DNA from 2 places in the Phreatobacter stygius genome. Region 1 is predicted to be linked to the other one. Evidence: riboswitches for the same ligand, from Rfam matches in the RefSeq annotation. Region 1 holds a riboswitch; the other holds the start of a gene.
The links. Region 1 has a riboswitch for S-adenosylmethionine ahead of E8M01_RS07515 (homoserine O-succinyltransferase). Riboswitches for the same ligand answer to the same signal wherever they lie in the genome.

Region 1 (7,093 bases):
AGCAATTTGTCGGTGCTGCCCGAACGGGCGGCCGTCTGAACGGTCATGTTGATGAACCCTGAGGTAGACGGCTGGCGTCAGGCGGCGAAACCGCCGTCAACGGCGAGCGCGGCGCCGGTGACGAAACCGGCATCCTCGCCGGCGAGATAGGCGACCGCGGCGGCAATGTCGGTGGCCTTGCCGTAATGGCCGAGCGGCAGCCGCGAGCGCTGCTGGTCGGCATGCGCGCCTTCGGCCGGGTTCATGTCGGTGTCGGTCGGGCCGGGATGGACGATATTGACGGTGATGCCGCGGGGACCGAGGTCGCGCGCCATTCCCTTGGTCAGTCCGACCAGCGCGGCCTTGCTCAGCGAATAGAGCGTGATGCCGGGATCGCCGACCAGTTCGGCGAGGCAACTGCCGATCGAGATGATCCGACCACCTTTGCCCATGTGGCGCGCGGCCGCCTGCGAACCGACATAGACGGCGCGGACATTGACCGCGAGCGTCCGGTCGATGTCTTCCAGCGTGTCGTTGTCGAGTGAGCCGCCGATGAAGATGCCGGCATTGTTGACGATGATGTCGATCCGGCCGAACACCTCGACCGTGCGCTCGACGGCGCTGACCACCGCGGCGGCATCGGCGCTGTCGGCGGCGAGCGCCAGGCCCTTGCGGCCGAGCGCCTTGATCTCGGCGACGACGGCATCGGCCTTGGCCGGCGAACTGACATAGGTCAGCGCCACGTCGGCGCCGTCCTCGGCCAGTCGCCTGGCGATGGCGGCGCCGATGCCGCGGCTGCCACCGGTGACGAGGGCGACTTTGCCAGCAAGCCTGCTCATCGGAAACTCCATTTATGTGATGATCGATACATAAATAAGATCGAAGTTGCACAACCGCGTCAAGAGAATTATTTATCGATCGTCACAGAAAGGGAGAGCCATGGCCGAACGTGGCCGTCCACGCCGTTTCGACCGGGTCGAGGTGCTGCAGAAAGCCATGGAGCTGTTCTGGCGGCGCGGCTATGACGGCGCCTCGGTGGCCGACCTGACGACGGCGATGGGCATCAACTCGCCGAGCCTCTACGCCTGTTTCGGCTCGAAGGAACAATTGTTCCGCGACGCGGTGGCGCTTTATGGCGAGACCGACGGCAAGCTGACGGCCTGCGCATTGCGTGAAGGCGCGACCGCCCGCCAGGCGGTCGATGGCATGTTGCGCAGCAATGCGGCAGCCTTTGTCCGGCCTGACCATCCGACCGGCTGCATGGTGACGCTGGCCGCCCCGACCGCCAGTTCGCAGAGCGACGCGGTCTGCCAGTTCCTGATGGAGCTGCGCCGCCAGGCGCGCGCGGCGCTGGAAGAGCGGCTGAACCGTGGCATCAGCGACGGCGACCTGCCCGATGGCACCGACACCGCCGCCTTGACCGACTTCTATTCGACCGTGCTGCAGGGCCTGTCGATCCAGGCCCGCGACGGCGCGGACCCACGGACGATGAACACCATCGTCGATTGTGCCATGGCCGCCTGGCACGCCTTGCTGCCGGTTGCGCCGGAGCCCCCGGACTTACACGGCGGCCAATGCCGCCATCACGCGAATGTGCCCTGATGTGACCGGGCCAGGGCCGCGCAAAGCGACAGGGTTGATATAGCCTCGCCGACGGAATGATCTGGGACGAGCTCAGATTGGAGACCTGTCATGGATAGACGACGCTTTGGGCTGGCGCTGGTTGCGGCGCCGGTCGCCGCGGTTCCCGCGATGGCCGCCGATGCCACGCTGGAGGCCAACAAGAAGGTGGTTCTCGACTTCTACGAAAAGGCGCTCAACCAGCGGGATTTCGAGGCGGCGGCCAAACATTTCGGCGACCGCTATATCCAGCACAACCCGACCGCGCCCGACGGGATCGAGGGTTTCCGGCGGTTCCTGGCGTTCTTGAAAGAGCGCAACCCGAATGGCCGCAACGAGATCAAGCGGGTGCTGGCCGATGGCGACCTGGTCGCCCTGCATGTCCATTCCAGGCGCGAGCCGGCCGACCGGGGCCTCGCCATCGTCGACATCTTCCGGCTCGAGGCCGGCAAGATCGTCGAGCACTGGGATGTGATCCAGCCGGTGCCGGAAACCGCGGCCAATAGCAACGGCATGTTCTGAGGCGCTCGGGTCTTGGGTCTTGGGTCTCGGGTCTTGGGTCTTGGGTCTCGGGTCTCGGGTCTTGGGTTTCGGGCCTTGGGGTATCGGTCCATCGGGGCCGTAGCCATCCGGCCCTGTGTCTTGTAATAAAGATGCCGTGGTGATTTGGCCGGCCGGCTTGCAGCCACGTTAAAAAAATCGCTAAAGGGCCGCGTGCGGACCAGAAGCGATCTATTGCCGTTATTCTGGTGACCGCCATGCCGATCAAAATTCCCGACACCCTGCCTGCATTCGACGCCCTGGTGAACGAGGGCGTGCGGGTGATGACCGAGACGGCGGCGGTCCGCCAGGACATTCGGCCGCTGCAGATCGGCCTGCTCAACCTCATGCCCAACAAGATCAGGACCGAGCTGCAGATGGCGCGCCTGCTCGGTGCCTCGCCGCTGCAGGTCGAACTGTCGCTGATCCGGATCGGCAATCACCGGCCGAAAAATACGTCGGAAGACCACATGCAGGCCTTCTATCAGGCCTGGGAGACGGCCCGGGACCGGAAGTTCGACGGTTTCCTCATTACCGGCACGCCGGTCGAGACGATCCCCTACGAGGACGTGACCTTCTGGCCGGAAATGCAGGACATTTTCGAATGGACGCAAACCCATGTCCATTCGACGATGAATGTCTGCTGGGGCGCGATGGCGGCGCTCTATCATTTCCATGGCGTGCCGAAACACCAGCTTGCCGAGAAAGCCTTCGGGGTCTACGGCCAGAAAATCCTGAAGCCGTCGTCACCCTATCTCAGCGGCTTCGCCGACGATTTCGCCATTCCGATATCGCGCTGGGCCGAGATCCGGCCCACGGATCTGGCCGGCCACGCCGACCTCACCTTGCTGGCCCATTCCGACGAGAAGGGCGCCTGCATCGTCGAGGACAGACGGGGCCGGCGCCTCTATGTGCTCGATCATCTCGAATATGACGCGGGGTCGCTGGCGGACGAGTATTTTCGCGACATCAAGGCCAAGGTGCCGATCAAGCTGCCATTCAACTATTTTCCCGACGACGATATGTCACGGCCGCCGCAGAACCGCTGGCGCTCGCATGCCCATCTGCTGCTGTCGAACTGGATCAACGAGATCTACCAGACGACACCCTTCGACATCGGCCTGATCGGCGAGAGCTGAGGGCGCGGAATGGCATCGTCCGTCTAGCGCCGCGCCATGGCCGGGCCCCGCGGCAGGCGGGGCCGTCCGGCGAAGACGCGCTGGAAGGTCGGGTCGCCGGTCAAAAGCCGGCGGCCGAGGCCTGCGACCAGGCCGACATCGTCAGGTCTCAAGGTCAGCTTGTTGTGCAAGGCCAGAATGCGTTGCCGCCGCGAGTGGTCGGTGACGTCGGCGAGCGCGATCCTGATGACCTCGACATCGAAGCTTGCGCAGTCCGCCAGATGTTGCGGGCGGGCGCAGCGCCAGCGCACCAGCTTGTCGCGCCAGGCCTTGGCCTGCAGGGTCAGGGCATCGACGCTATGCCGGCTGGCGCTGTCGATCATCGCGTCGGTCGCGCCGACAATGGCGTCGATCGCATTCGGCCCCGCCGCGGTCCGTGACATGTCGCCGCCGATCCGGGTCGAGGCGTCGACGACGATGAAGACAACCCGACGCAGCCGCTCCGCCTGGGCCGCCGACAAGGGTTCGGGCGCACCGCGGCGCATCAGATGGATCAGGCTCTGGGTGCCGAGGCCGTCGACCAGGCCGCCGTCATAAAGCTTGAGGAAGTTGAGGTCCGGCGCGGTGCGGTAGCGCACGAGCGCTGCCTGATAGTCTCGCTCGGTCAGGGCCGGGTCGATGCTGCGGGCCGGGCTCAGCTGGCGCCACTGGGCGGCCGGGCCGACCGGGCAGGCCGTGTTGAAATTGCGCAGCACGATGGGCGAGAACACCACCGGCACCGCGGCCGAGGCGGCGACCGCATGGGACAGCGGGAAACCGTCGAGATTGCTGCACAGCGCGGCGAAAGACGGCTGATCGAAGACGAAAGGCGCCCGGTTGTAGAGATCGGTGGCGTGCACGATCAGGCGCGGGCGCGAGGCGCGCCGAAGATCGCCGAAGGTCGCGCCATGGAACAGGTTGGCGTCGAGCCAGGCCGGCAGGCCGGTGAGGTCGTTCACCCCGCCCTGATAGGCGCGCAGGAGATTGACCGGGGTAAGGGAGGTGCGCAGCGCCGCCTCGACGTCCTGATCGAGGAATGCCCGGCGGAATGTTTCGAGGCCGGCCGGTCCGTTGAGTGCGTAATAGGAGGCGAGGATCGCGCCGCCCGAGACGCCGGAAACGACCAGCACGTCGTCGGCCAGGCTGCGCCCCCGATGGCCCGACGGGCGTTCGGCGAGAGCCGTGAGCGCGCCGTAACCGAAGGCGGCCGAGCGGGCGCCGCCGCCGGAAAAAGCCAAGACGATGCCGGTATCGGCGTCCGGCGGAAGCGGGCCCGGCGAAAGCGTGGCCGGCGTGGTGGTCACGGCCGGCAGGAGCGGGCCGTTGACCGGGCTGATGTCGGAGGTCGCGCAGGCCGCAAGCAGCAGGCACAGGAGCGCGGCAAGGCCGCGCCGTGGCCCGCCACGCGTGGCGATCGCGATCACGCGAAGCCTCGTAGCTTGACGGCGCCGTGCCTCGATCTTTTGTGCAATGTCCAAATAATCGCCGGTCACGCTGTCGCAATAAGGCAAAGAAGGGCCGCCGCCTCGCAATCAATGCAAGGCGAAGCTCTCCCGGTCAGCAAATGATGCGATATGCCAATTGTGCGAACATTGCGGATAGCAGGCGGCAACGAAGGAATAGTTCAAAAGCCGCCGGAAGGCCGCCGATCGTGCTCGATCATACTTCGGCTGTACGGCCGGGCGACGGGCGAGCAAGCCGCGGCACGGTCAACCGGAAACAGGCGCCGCCGCCCGGCCGCTCGAACACGCTGACGTCGCCGCCATGGATGTCGGCGATCTCGCGCACCAGGTTGAGACCGAGGCCAGCGCCGCGGTCGAGTGGTGTCAGCCGATGGAACGGCTCGAAGATCCGCTCGTGCTGGTCGGCCGGAATGCCGTCGCCCTCGTCGGCGACCTCGACGGAGCCGTCGGCGGTCACCGCGATGGTGATCGCGCCGCGCCGGCCGCCATGCTGGATAGCGTTCTGCACCAGGTTGGTCAGCGCCCGTTCCAGCGCCGCCTGGTCGCCCATGACGGGAACGGCCTGGGCGGCGGTGTCGAAGGACAGTTCATAACCGGCGGCGATGGCGAGCGGGGCCAGGTCGGTGGCGACGCGGCGGCCGATCGTGACCAGGTCGATCGGCGCGAAATGACCGACCCGCTGGTTGAGACGCTGCAGGTCGAGCAATTGCTCGGCAAGATTGGCGAGCCTGGCTATGTCTTCCAGAAGCCGCGTCTTGTCCGGCGTCTGGGGCAGCGCCTCCAGCCGCGTCTGCAGGATGGCGATCGGCGTGCGCAGCTCATGGGCCGCGTCGACCAGGAAACGCTTGTGCCGTTCATAACCCTCGTCGAGCCGGCCGAGCGCATCGTTGACCGCCTTGACCAGCGGCGTCACCTCGGTCGGCACGGTGTCGGCCGGCAGGCGCATGCCGCGCTTGTCGATGTCGATACGTTCGGCTTCCGCCGCCGCTTCGCCAAGGCCGGCCAGCGCCCGGCGGACCACCATGGAGGTGGCGATGATGGTCGCCAGCGTCATCAGCACGAGATTGGGCAGGATGGCGCTGAGGAACAGGATGGAGGCGCCGAGCACCAGTTTGCGCAGCAGCAGCTTGCCGCCCGAGCCGGAAATGATCTGGACATTGCCGGCCGCGGTATCGACCCGTTTGACCCGGGCGGTCGGCAGTCCCGGCTCGTCGCCGATCTGCCAGCCGAGGCGGGCCTGGCTGATATGATCGAGGGCGTCGCCGATACGGGCGAATTCCGGCGGCGCCTGCCCCTCGGACAGGACCTGGCCCTGGCGGTCGCGCACGATGAACCACAGATTGGGGCTGTCCTGGCGGAGCTGGACCAGCTCCTTGGTCCGGCGCAGCATCAGCCGGCCCTCGGCGTCGCGCGTCAGCGCCACCTGGACCGCATCGGCGACGGCGTCCTCGTCCGGCTCGTCGATCAGGTAACCGGTCGCCCAGAGCGTGCCGACGGCGAGCACCAGCAGCAAGGCCAGCATGGCGCCTTGCAGCAGCACCAGCCGCCAGACCAGGCGCCATTTCAGGGATCGGACGCGGCCGAAAATCATCGCGGCAGCTTCATCGCTTTCGGATCACGGCACGTGTCTCACGGCGCATGTTTCAGGAGATAGCCGATGCCGCGGATGGCGTGGATGGCAATGCCGGCGTCGGCGTCGGCGAGCTTGCGGCGCAGCCGCGAGACGTGGGTGTCGAGGGCGTTCGACTGGATCTCGTCATCCATGCTGTAGACGGCCTCCTCGAGCGACGAGCGCTGGACGGTGCGGCCCATGCGGCGCAGCAGGGTTTCCAGCACCAGGAGCTCGCGCCGCGGCAATTCCAGGGCGGCGCCGTCGATGCTCGCCTCGCGGTGGCTGAAATCGAAGGACAGCCGGCCGACCCGAATGATGTCGGCGGACAGTTCGGCGGAACGGCGGCGCACCGCGCGCAGCCGCGCCAGCAGTTCCTCGACGGCGAAGGGCTTGGCCAGATAGTCGTCGGCGCCCTTGTCGAGCCCGGCGATCCGGTCGGCGAGATCGCCGCGCGCGGTCAAGACGATGATCGGCACGGCGATGCCTTTGGCGCGCAGCGCGGGAATCAGGGTCAGGCCTTCGCCGTCGGGCAATTGTCGGTCGAGCAGGATCGCGCCATAGGCGCAGGAGGCGATGGCTTCGTGGGCATCGGTCAGTGTCGCCACATGGTCGACGATCATGTCATATCGTTTCAGGGCCGCACCAAGCGCCGAAGCCATTTCCGGCTGGTCGTCCACCAACAAAACACGCACCATCAATCCCTTCGCTGCAGTGCAGCCCCG
Region 2 (7,093 bases), 2.5 Mb from region 1:
CGCGCGCGCGGTCTCGGCCTTGCCGCAGGCCGGCACGGTGCCGAGCGTTTCGCCGGTGGCTGGGTCGCGAACGGTCAAGGTCTTGTCGTCGTCGGCGCCGATCCACTGGCCGTCGACATAGGCCGCCTCATGCTGGAACGCGAGTGTCCTGGTCATTCCTGGTCTCCTTTTCAGTCATTCTTGCCCATTCCGCCGGTCACGCCCAGCCGTCCTGGACGTTTCGATGCCTCGGGGCTGCGATGTCGGCACGAGAACGCGCGGGCATGGATACTCTTGGTCGACGGCGACCACCGGTCACGACGGTGCGACCACCGGCCTAACCCGGCAACCGTTCACTTATGACTTTAACAGCCTTCGCGCGAGAACGGTTCCGTCATGGCGCACCCGCCGGGCCGCGCCGCGCGCTCGCCTCGGCCGGTCGGCCGATTGCGCCCCGGCCGAACCGAACGGCATCTTCCGGTCGATGCATCAAACAAAAGGCCAGGGAGACCGTCCCATGATCGACCACGTCTCGATATCAGTCCATGATCTCGACCGGGCTGCCGCATTTTATGATCGCGTGCTGGCGCCGCTCGGGCTGACACGCCTGGTCACGCGCGAGCGCTCGGTCGGTTTCGGCAAGCGCTATCCGGAGTTCTGGCTGAACCGCCGCGAGGCCTATGCCGCGCCGGCGGGCGATCCCGGCGCCCATGTCTGCCTGCGCGCGAGCGACGAAGCGGCGGTGCGCGCCTTCCATGCCGCAGCCATCAGCCATGGCGGCAGCGACTTCGGACTGCCCGGGCCGCGCCAGGCGGCAATGACAACCTATTTCGGTGCCTTCATCCTGGATGCCGACCGCAACAAGATCGAAGCGGTCACGTTTCCCGCAGCAACCTAGGGACGCTCGGCGGGATGACGGCATTGCCGGTCCGAGACGAAATAGAGCCGACAAGAGGAAACGGGTGGTTGCGGCGGCCGGCAGGCACCACATTGACCGCAAGAGAGACACCCGGAGCCCGTCATGCTCAACGTCGTTCAACTGGAAAAACACGGCATCCCGATCCGCCTCACCGAGGCGGCGGATGACTACGAGGTGGTGCGCCGCACGCTCGCCTTCATCACCGATCATTGGCGGCGCCAGCCAAGCGTCGAGGAAATGGCCGAACATGTCGGCCTGTCGTCAGGCCATTTGCATCATCTGTTCCGGCGCTGGGCCGGGCTGACGCCCAAGGACTTTCTGCAGGCGATCACGCTCGATGCCGCGCGCGCTCTGCTGCGCGACGAGGCGACCGTGCTCGATGCGGCCTATGAGGTCGGCTATTCCGGACCGGGCCGGCTGCACGATCTGTTCGTCACCCACGAAGCGATGACGCCAGGCGACTACAAGACCGGCGGCGCCGGCATCGCCATGGCCTATGGCTTCCACCCCTCGCCGTTCGGCCGCGCCGTGGTCATCGCCACCGACCGGGGGTTGGCCGGCCTCGGTTTCTGCGATGCCGGCGGCGAACCCTCGGCGCTTTCAGACATGACCAGCCGCTGGCCGCGCGCCAGCTTCCGCGAGGACCAGGGCGCCACCGCGCCCTTCGCCGAGCGGATCTTCGACCCGCAAGCCTGGGCCTCAGACCAGCCGCTCAGGGTGGTGCTGATCGGTTCCGATTTCGAGGTGCGCGTCTGGGAAACTTTGCTGCGCATACCCATGGGCAAGGCGACGACCTATTCGACCATTGCCGGCCATATCGGCAAGCCGAAAGCGGCTCGTGCCGTCGGCGCCGCTGTCGGCAAGAATCCGATCTCCTTCGTCGTGCCCTGCCACCGGGTGCTCGGCCGCTCCGGCGCGCTGACCGGTTATCATTGGGGGCTGACGCGCAAGCAGGCCATGCTCGGCTGGGAAGCCGGCAAGATGAGCTGAAGCCACGTGGGCCGGCACCGCTCCGGTCGCGCCGCAAAACACGCTATGCTGTTGTTATATCGGACTATCCTCACCCGCCCCGGTATCCAGGCCCGGTGAACATGCTCTAGAAGAGCAGCATGGACGCAACATTGCCCGCCGCTGTTCCGGCCCCTGCCGTCACCCATCGCCGTGTACTTGCCATCGCGGTGCCGATGATCTTCGCCCATGTGACGACGCCGCTGCTGGGCATCGTCAGCGCGACCGCCATCGGCCAGCTCGGCGAGGCGCGCCTGCTCGCCGCCGTGGCGCTTGGCGCGGTGGTGTTCGATTTCCTGTTCTGGGCCTTCGTCTTCCTGCGCATGAGCACGATCGGCCTGACCGCCCAGGCCCTCGGCGCCCATGACGACACCGAGCGGCGCGCGGTGATCGCCCGTGCCCTGGTCATGGCTCTGCTCTGCGGCGGCGCGCTGGTGCTGCTGCAGCGGCCGATCTCGTTCGCGGCATTCCAGCTGATGGGCGCCTCGACGGCGGTCAACGAGGTCGCCGAGCAATATTTCGCCGTGCGGATCTGGTCGGCGCCCGCCGTCTTCGTGAACTACGCCGTGCTCGGCTGGCTGATCGGCCAGGCGCGCACGGTGACCGGCCTGGTGCTGCAGGTCGCCATCAATCTGGTCAACATGGCTTTGACCCTGCTGCTCGTCACCGTGCTCGGGCTTGGCGTGACCGGAGCTGCGACGGCCAATGCGCTCGCCGAACTCTCCGGCGCCGTCGTCGGGCTTATCGTGGTGCTGAAACTGCTCGGCGGCCGCTTCGGCGTGGCGCGCTCCGTCGTGTTCGACAAGGCCAAGCTGATCCGCACCATCGCGATCAACCGCGACATCATGATCCGCACCGCGGCGCTGGTCACCGGCTTCGCCTTCTTCACCCGCCAGGGCGCGGTCGGCGGCGACACCGTGCTGGCCGCCAATGCCATCCTGATGAACCTGGTCGGCGTCGTCGCTTTCTTCCTCGACGGCTTTGCCACCGCCGCCGAGCAGCTCGGCGGCCAGGCGGTCGGGGCCAGGAACCAGACCGCCTTTCGCCGCGCGGTGGCGCTGTCGGCGATCTGGGCGGTCGCCTTCGGCACCGGCGCCTCGGCGCTGTTTTATCTCGGTGGCCCGCTCGCCATCGACGTCATCACCAGCGCCGAGGCGGTGCGCACCGAGGCCCGGCAGTACCTGGTCTTCGCGGCGCTGACACCGTTCACCGGGGTCATGGCCTTCCTGTTCGACGGCGTGTTCATCGGCGCGACCTGGACCACCGCCATGCGCAATTGCATGGTGGCGGCCTTCGCCACCTTCATCGCCGCCTGGTGGCTGCTGTCGGGCTATGGCAATACCGGCCTGTGGATCGCCTTCCTGGTGTTCCAGGCTTGCCGCGGGCTCTATCAGTGGCTCGCCTATCCCGGCATGGTTCGCCGGACCTTCGCAGCGGTGCCGCGCTAGCCGAGCCGCCAGTCGTCCGCCCGGCTGCCAATCACCGCCGCGATCGAGCCAAGCCCTTCGCGCTTCAGGTGCTGGACCAGCCCGGCCTTGATGTCTTCGACCAGGCTCAGGCCCTTGAACACCAGCGCCGAATAGAGCTGCACGACGGTCGCACCGGCCGCGATCTTGGCGAACGCATCCTCCGCCGAGGCGATGCCGCCGACGCCGACCAGGGGGAACTGGCCTTCGACCCGCCGATAGGTCTCGGCCAGCATGCGGGTCGAGCGATCGAACAGCGGCGCACCGGAGAGGCCGCCGGCTTCCTTGGCGGTGGCCTGATCGATCAGGCTCGCCGGCCGCTCGATCGTGGTGTTCGAGACAATCATGCCGTCGACCCGGCGCGTTCGACAGACCTCGACCATGTCGTCGAGCCCGGCGAGCGACAGATCCGGCGCGATCTTGACCAGTACCGGCTTGCCGGCTGCGACCCTGTCGCGGGCATCGAGCGAGCGGGCCAGCACCTCGTCGAGGAAAGAGGCCTGCTGCAGGTCGCGCAAGCCCGGCGTATTGGGCGAGGAGACATTGACCGACAGGTAGGACGCGTGCGGCGCGAGCTTTTCGACCAGCCGGCCGTAATCGGCGATCCGGTCGGCGGTGTCCTTGTTCGGGCCGATATTGACGCCGACGATGCCGGGGCGGCCCTGGCGGCGCCGGAGCCTTTCGGCCACCGCATCGACGCCGTCCGAATTCAGGCCATAACGGTTGATGACGGCCTGGTCCGGCACCAGCCGGAACAGCCGCGGTTTCGGATTGCCGACCTGCGGCTCCGGCGTGACGCCGCCGACCTCGACGAAACCGAAACCGAGCCGAAGACAGGCGTCCGGCACTTCAGCATGTTTGTCGAAACCCGCGGCCAGGCCCACCGGGTTGGAAAAGTCGAAACCGAAGGCCTGGACGGCCAGACGCCGGTCGTCGGCGCCGCAACGTGGCACCGGCAAGGTCTTCAGCGCCGTCACAGCCAGTTGGTGGCCGGTCTCCGGATCGGTGGCGAGCAGAAAGGGCTGGGCGAGGCGGGAGGCGAGCGAGAGCAGCGTCATGCGCTTCCTTTGGCATTGGCAGCCGGCCGAGAGCAAGACCCGCCCCGACGTTCGTCCCCGGCTTGGCCCACCACCAGATGGATTTCGACCAGCACCTATAGGGATCGAGCCTCAGAGCCGAACGAGTTTGGCCTCTTTCGGCCAGACCAGCGAACGCACCGCCTGGCCCAGGTCCTCGATCAGGTCCTCGGGATCCTCGAGCCCGACCGACAGGCGCAGCAGGCCGTCGGAAATGCCCATCTCGGCACGCTCGGCCGGTGTGAACCGGTCATGCGTGGTGGTCGGCGGATGGGTGATCAGGCTCTTGGCATCGCCGAGATTGTTGGAGATGCGGATGATCTGCAGCGCATTGGCAACCCGGAAGGCGCCCTGTTTGCCGCCCTCGACCTCGAAGGCGACGAGGGTCGAGCCACCGCGCATCTGGCGCTTGGCGAGCTCATATTGCGGATGGTCCGGCCGGCCGGGATAGATCACCCTGTTAACGCCCGGCAACTCCGCCAGGGCGTCGGCGACCTTGGCCGCATTGGCGGTCTGGCGCTCGACCCGCACGTGCAGGGTTTCCAGGCCCTTGAGCATGACCCAGGCATTGAACGGGCTCATCGCCGGGCCGGTCTGGCGCAGGTACTGGTAGATGTAGTCGGCGATGAACTGCTTCGACGCGAGGATGACGCCGCCCATGCAGCGGCCCTGGCCATCGACATGTTTGGTGGTCGAATAGATCACGCAGTCGGCACCGAGCTGTAGCGGGCTCTGCAGCAGCGGCGTGGCGAAAACGTTGTCGACCACCGTGCGGATGCCGGTCTTCTTGCCGATCGTACAGATCGCCGCGATGTCATAGACCTCGAGCGTCGGGTTGGTCGGGCTTTCCAGGAAGAACACCTTGGTGTTCGGTTTCACCGCGGCCTGCCACTGCGCCAGGTCGGCGCCGTCGACCAGCGTCGAGGTGACGCCGAAGCGCGGCAGCAGCGTCTCGATGATGAAGCGGTTGGAGCCGAACAGCGCCTTGGCCGCGACCACGTGGTCGCCGGCCGAAAGCTGGCCGAACAGCACGGCGTTGACCGCCGCCATGCCGGTGGCCGTCGCCTTGGCGGCTTCGGCGCCCTCCAGGAGCGCCATGCGCTCCTCGAACATGGACACGGTCGGATTGGAAAAGCGGGCGTAGATGAAACCCGGCTCGGTGCCCTTGAAGCGGGCCTCGGCCTCTTCGGCCGTGGCGTAGACATGGCCCTGGGTCAGGAACAGGGCCTCCGAGGTCTCGCCAAATTCCGAGCGCAACGTGCCGCCGTGAACCAGGCGGGTCGCGGGGCGGGCGGATGCAGGATCGAACGGCTTTTTCATCACGGCTTCCTTCGGCCTACCTGTGACAGCCCCCGGCCAGGGAGCCGCTAAGGGGACTTGTCCCCTTAAAAAACAAAACCCGGCCCAGCAAAAGCCAGGGCCGGGTTGATCCCGCACGCCCGGCCTTTTAGCGAAGTGTTTAACGTGGTCCGCAAGCCGACCGGCCAAATCTCCACGTGGTCAAGCGTGGTAAGCAGGGCGGATTGACGCGTCAAGTATTTTGTTCGTTTTGACGAACGATTCGTTCGTCGGGGATTTGGTGCATGGATCAGGACACGACGGCGGGCATCCTGCCGGCCCAGACCATCGAGGCGCTGGTGGCGTCCGGAGCGATCAGAATCGCCCGGCCGCTGGACGCTGATCAGGTCCAGCCGGCTTCGCTCGATCTGAGATTGGGCACGCGGGCTTATCGCATCCGGGCGAGCTTCCTGCCCGGCCCCAACACGACGGTGGTCGACCGCCTGCAGTCGCTGGCGCTGCACGAGATCGACCTGACCCGCGGCGCGGTGCTCGAGACCGGCTGTGTCTATCTGGTCGAACTGCTGGAGGCTGTCGCGCTGAAGGACGGCATATCGGCGACCGCCAATCCGAAGAGCTCGACCGGCCGGCTCGACGTCTTCACCCGCGTCATCCTCGACCGGGCCCAGGCCTTCGACACCATCCCCGCGGATTACGAAGGCCCGCTCTATCTCGAGGTGTCGCCGCAGACCTTCTCGGTGCTGGTGCGGACGGGATCGCGACTGTCGCAGATCCGCTTCCGGCGCGGCCACGCCGAACTGACGATCGACGAGATCCACGCGCTGCAGGCGACCGAGCGGCTGGTCGACACGGCGCAGCCGATCGTCGGCCCCGGTGGCATCGCGGTGTCGATCGACCTGATGGGCGAGGCCTGGGGCGGCCTGCTCGGTTATCGCGCCAAGCGCCATTCCAGCGTCATCGACGTCGATAAGAAGGCCGCGGCCGACGTGCTCGACTTCTGGGAACCGATCCAGGCGCGCGGCAAGGGCGAGATGATCCTCGACCCGGACGAGTTCTATATTCTCGCCTCCAAGGAAGCGGTGGTGGTGCCGCCGGCCTATGCCGCCGAAATGGTGCCGTTCGATCCGCTGGTCGGTGAGTTCCGCGCTCATTATGCCGGCTTTTTCGATCCTGGATTCGGTCATGCCGCGGCCGGCGGCCGCGGCGCCCGTGCCGTGCTCGAGGTGCGCTCGCGCGAGGTGCCGTTCATCCTGGAGCACGGCCAGATCGTCGCGCGCCTGGTCTATGAGCGAATGACCGCGACGCCGCGCAGCCTCTATGGCGAACTCGGCTCGAACTATCAGGCC

Region 2: another riboswitch for S-adenosylmethionine. It lies ahead of E8M01_RS19475 (O-succinylhomoserine sulfhydrylase); the one in region 1 lies ahead of E8M01_RS07515 (homoserine O-succinyltransferase).

The regions. Positions count from the first base shown of each region.
Region 1 is NZ_CP039690.1:1,638,550-1,645,642, reverse strand. It holds gene E8M01_RS07535 (MFS transporter) at 1-47, opposite strand, end outside; gene E8M01_RS07530 (3-oxoacyl-ACP reductase family protein) at 78-818, opposite strand; gene E8M01_RS07525 (TetR/AcrR family transcriptional regulator) at 919-1,581, shown strand; gene E8M01_RS07520 (nuclear transport factor 2 family protein) at 1,672-2,121, shown strand; SAM riboswitch at 2,248-2,325, shown strand; gene E8M01_RS07515 (homoserine O-succinyltransferase) at 2,358-3,278, shown strand; gene E8M01_RS07510 (patatin-like phospholipase family protein) at 3,302-4,720, opposite strand; gene E8M01_RS07505 (sensor histidine kinase) at 4,956-6,350, opposite strand; gene E8M01_RS07500 (response regulator transcription factor) at 6,389-7,063, opposite strand.
Region 2 is NZ_CP039690.1:4,138,101-4,145,193, reverse strand. It holds gene E8M01_RS19500 (NAD-dependent succinate-semialdehyde dehydrogenase) at 1-156, opposite strand, end outside; gene E8M01_RS19495 (VOC family protein) at 497-877, shown strand; gene E8M01_RS19490 (bifunctional helix-turn-helix domain-containing protein/methylated-DNA--[protein]-cysteine S-methyltransferase) at 1,001-1,888, shown strand; gene E8M01_RS19485 (MATE family efflux transporter) at 2,008-3,354, shown strand; gene E8M01_RS19480 (quinone-dependent dihydroorotate dehydrogenase) at 3,351-4,424, opposite strand; gene E8M01_RS19475 (O-succinylhomoserine sulfhydrylase) at 4,542-5,768, opposite strand; SAM riboswitch at 5,876-5,954, opposite strand; gene E8M01_RS19470 (2'-deoxycytidine 5'-triphosphate deaminase) at 6,032-7,093, shown strand, end outside.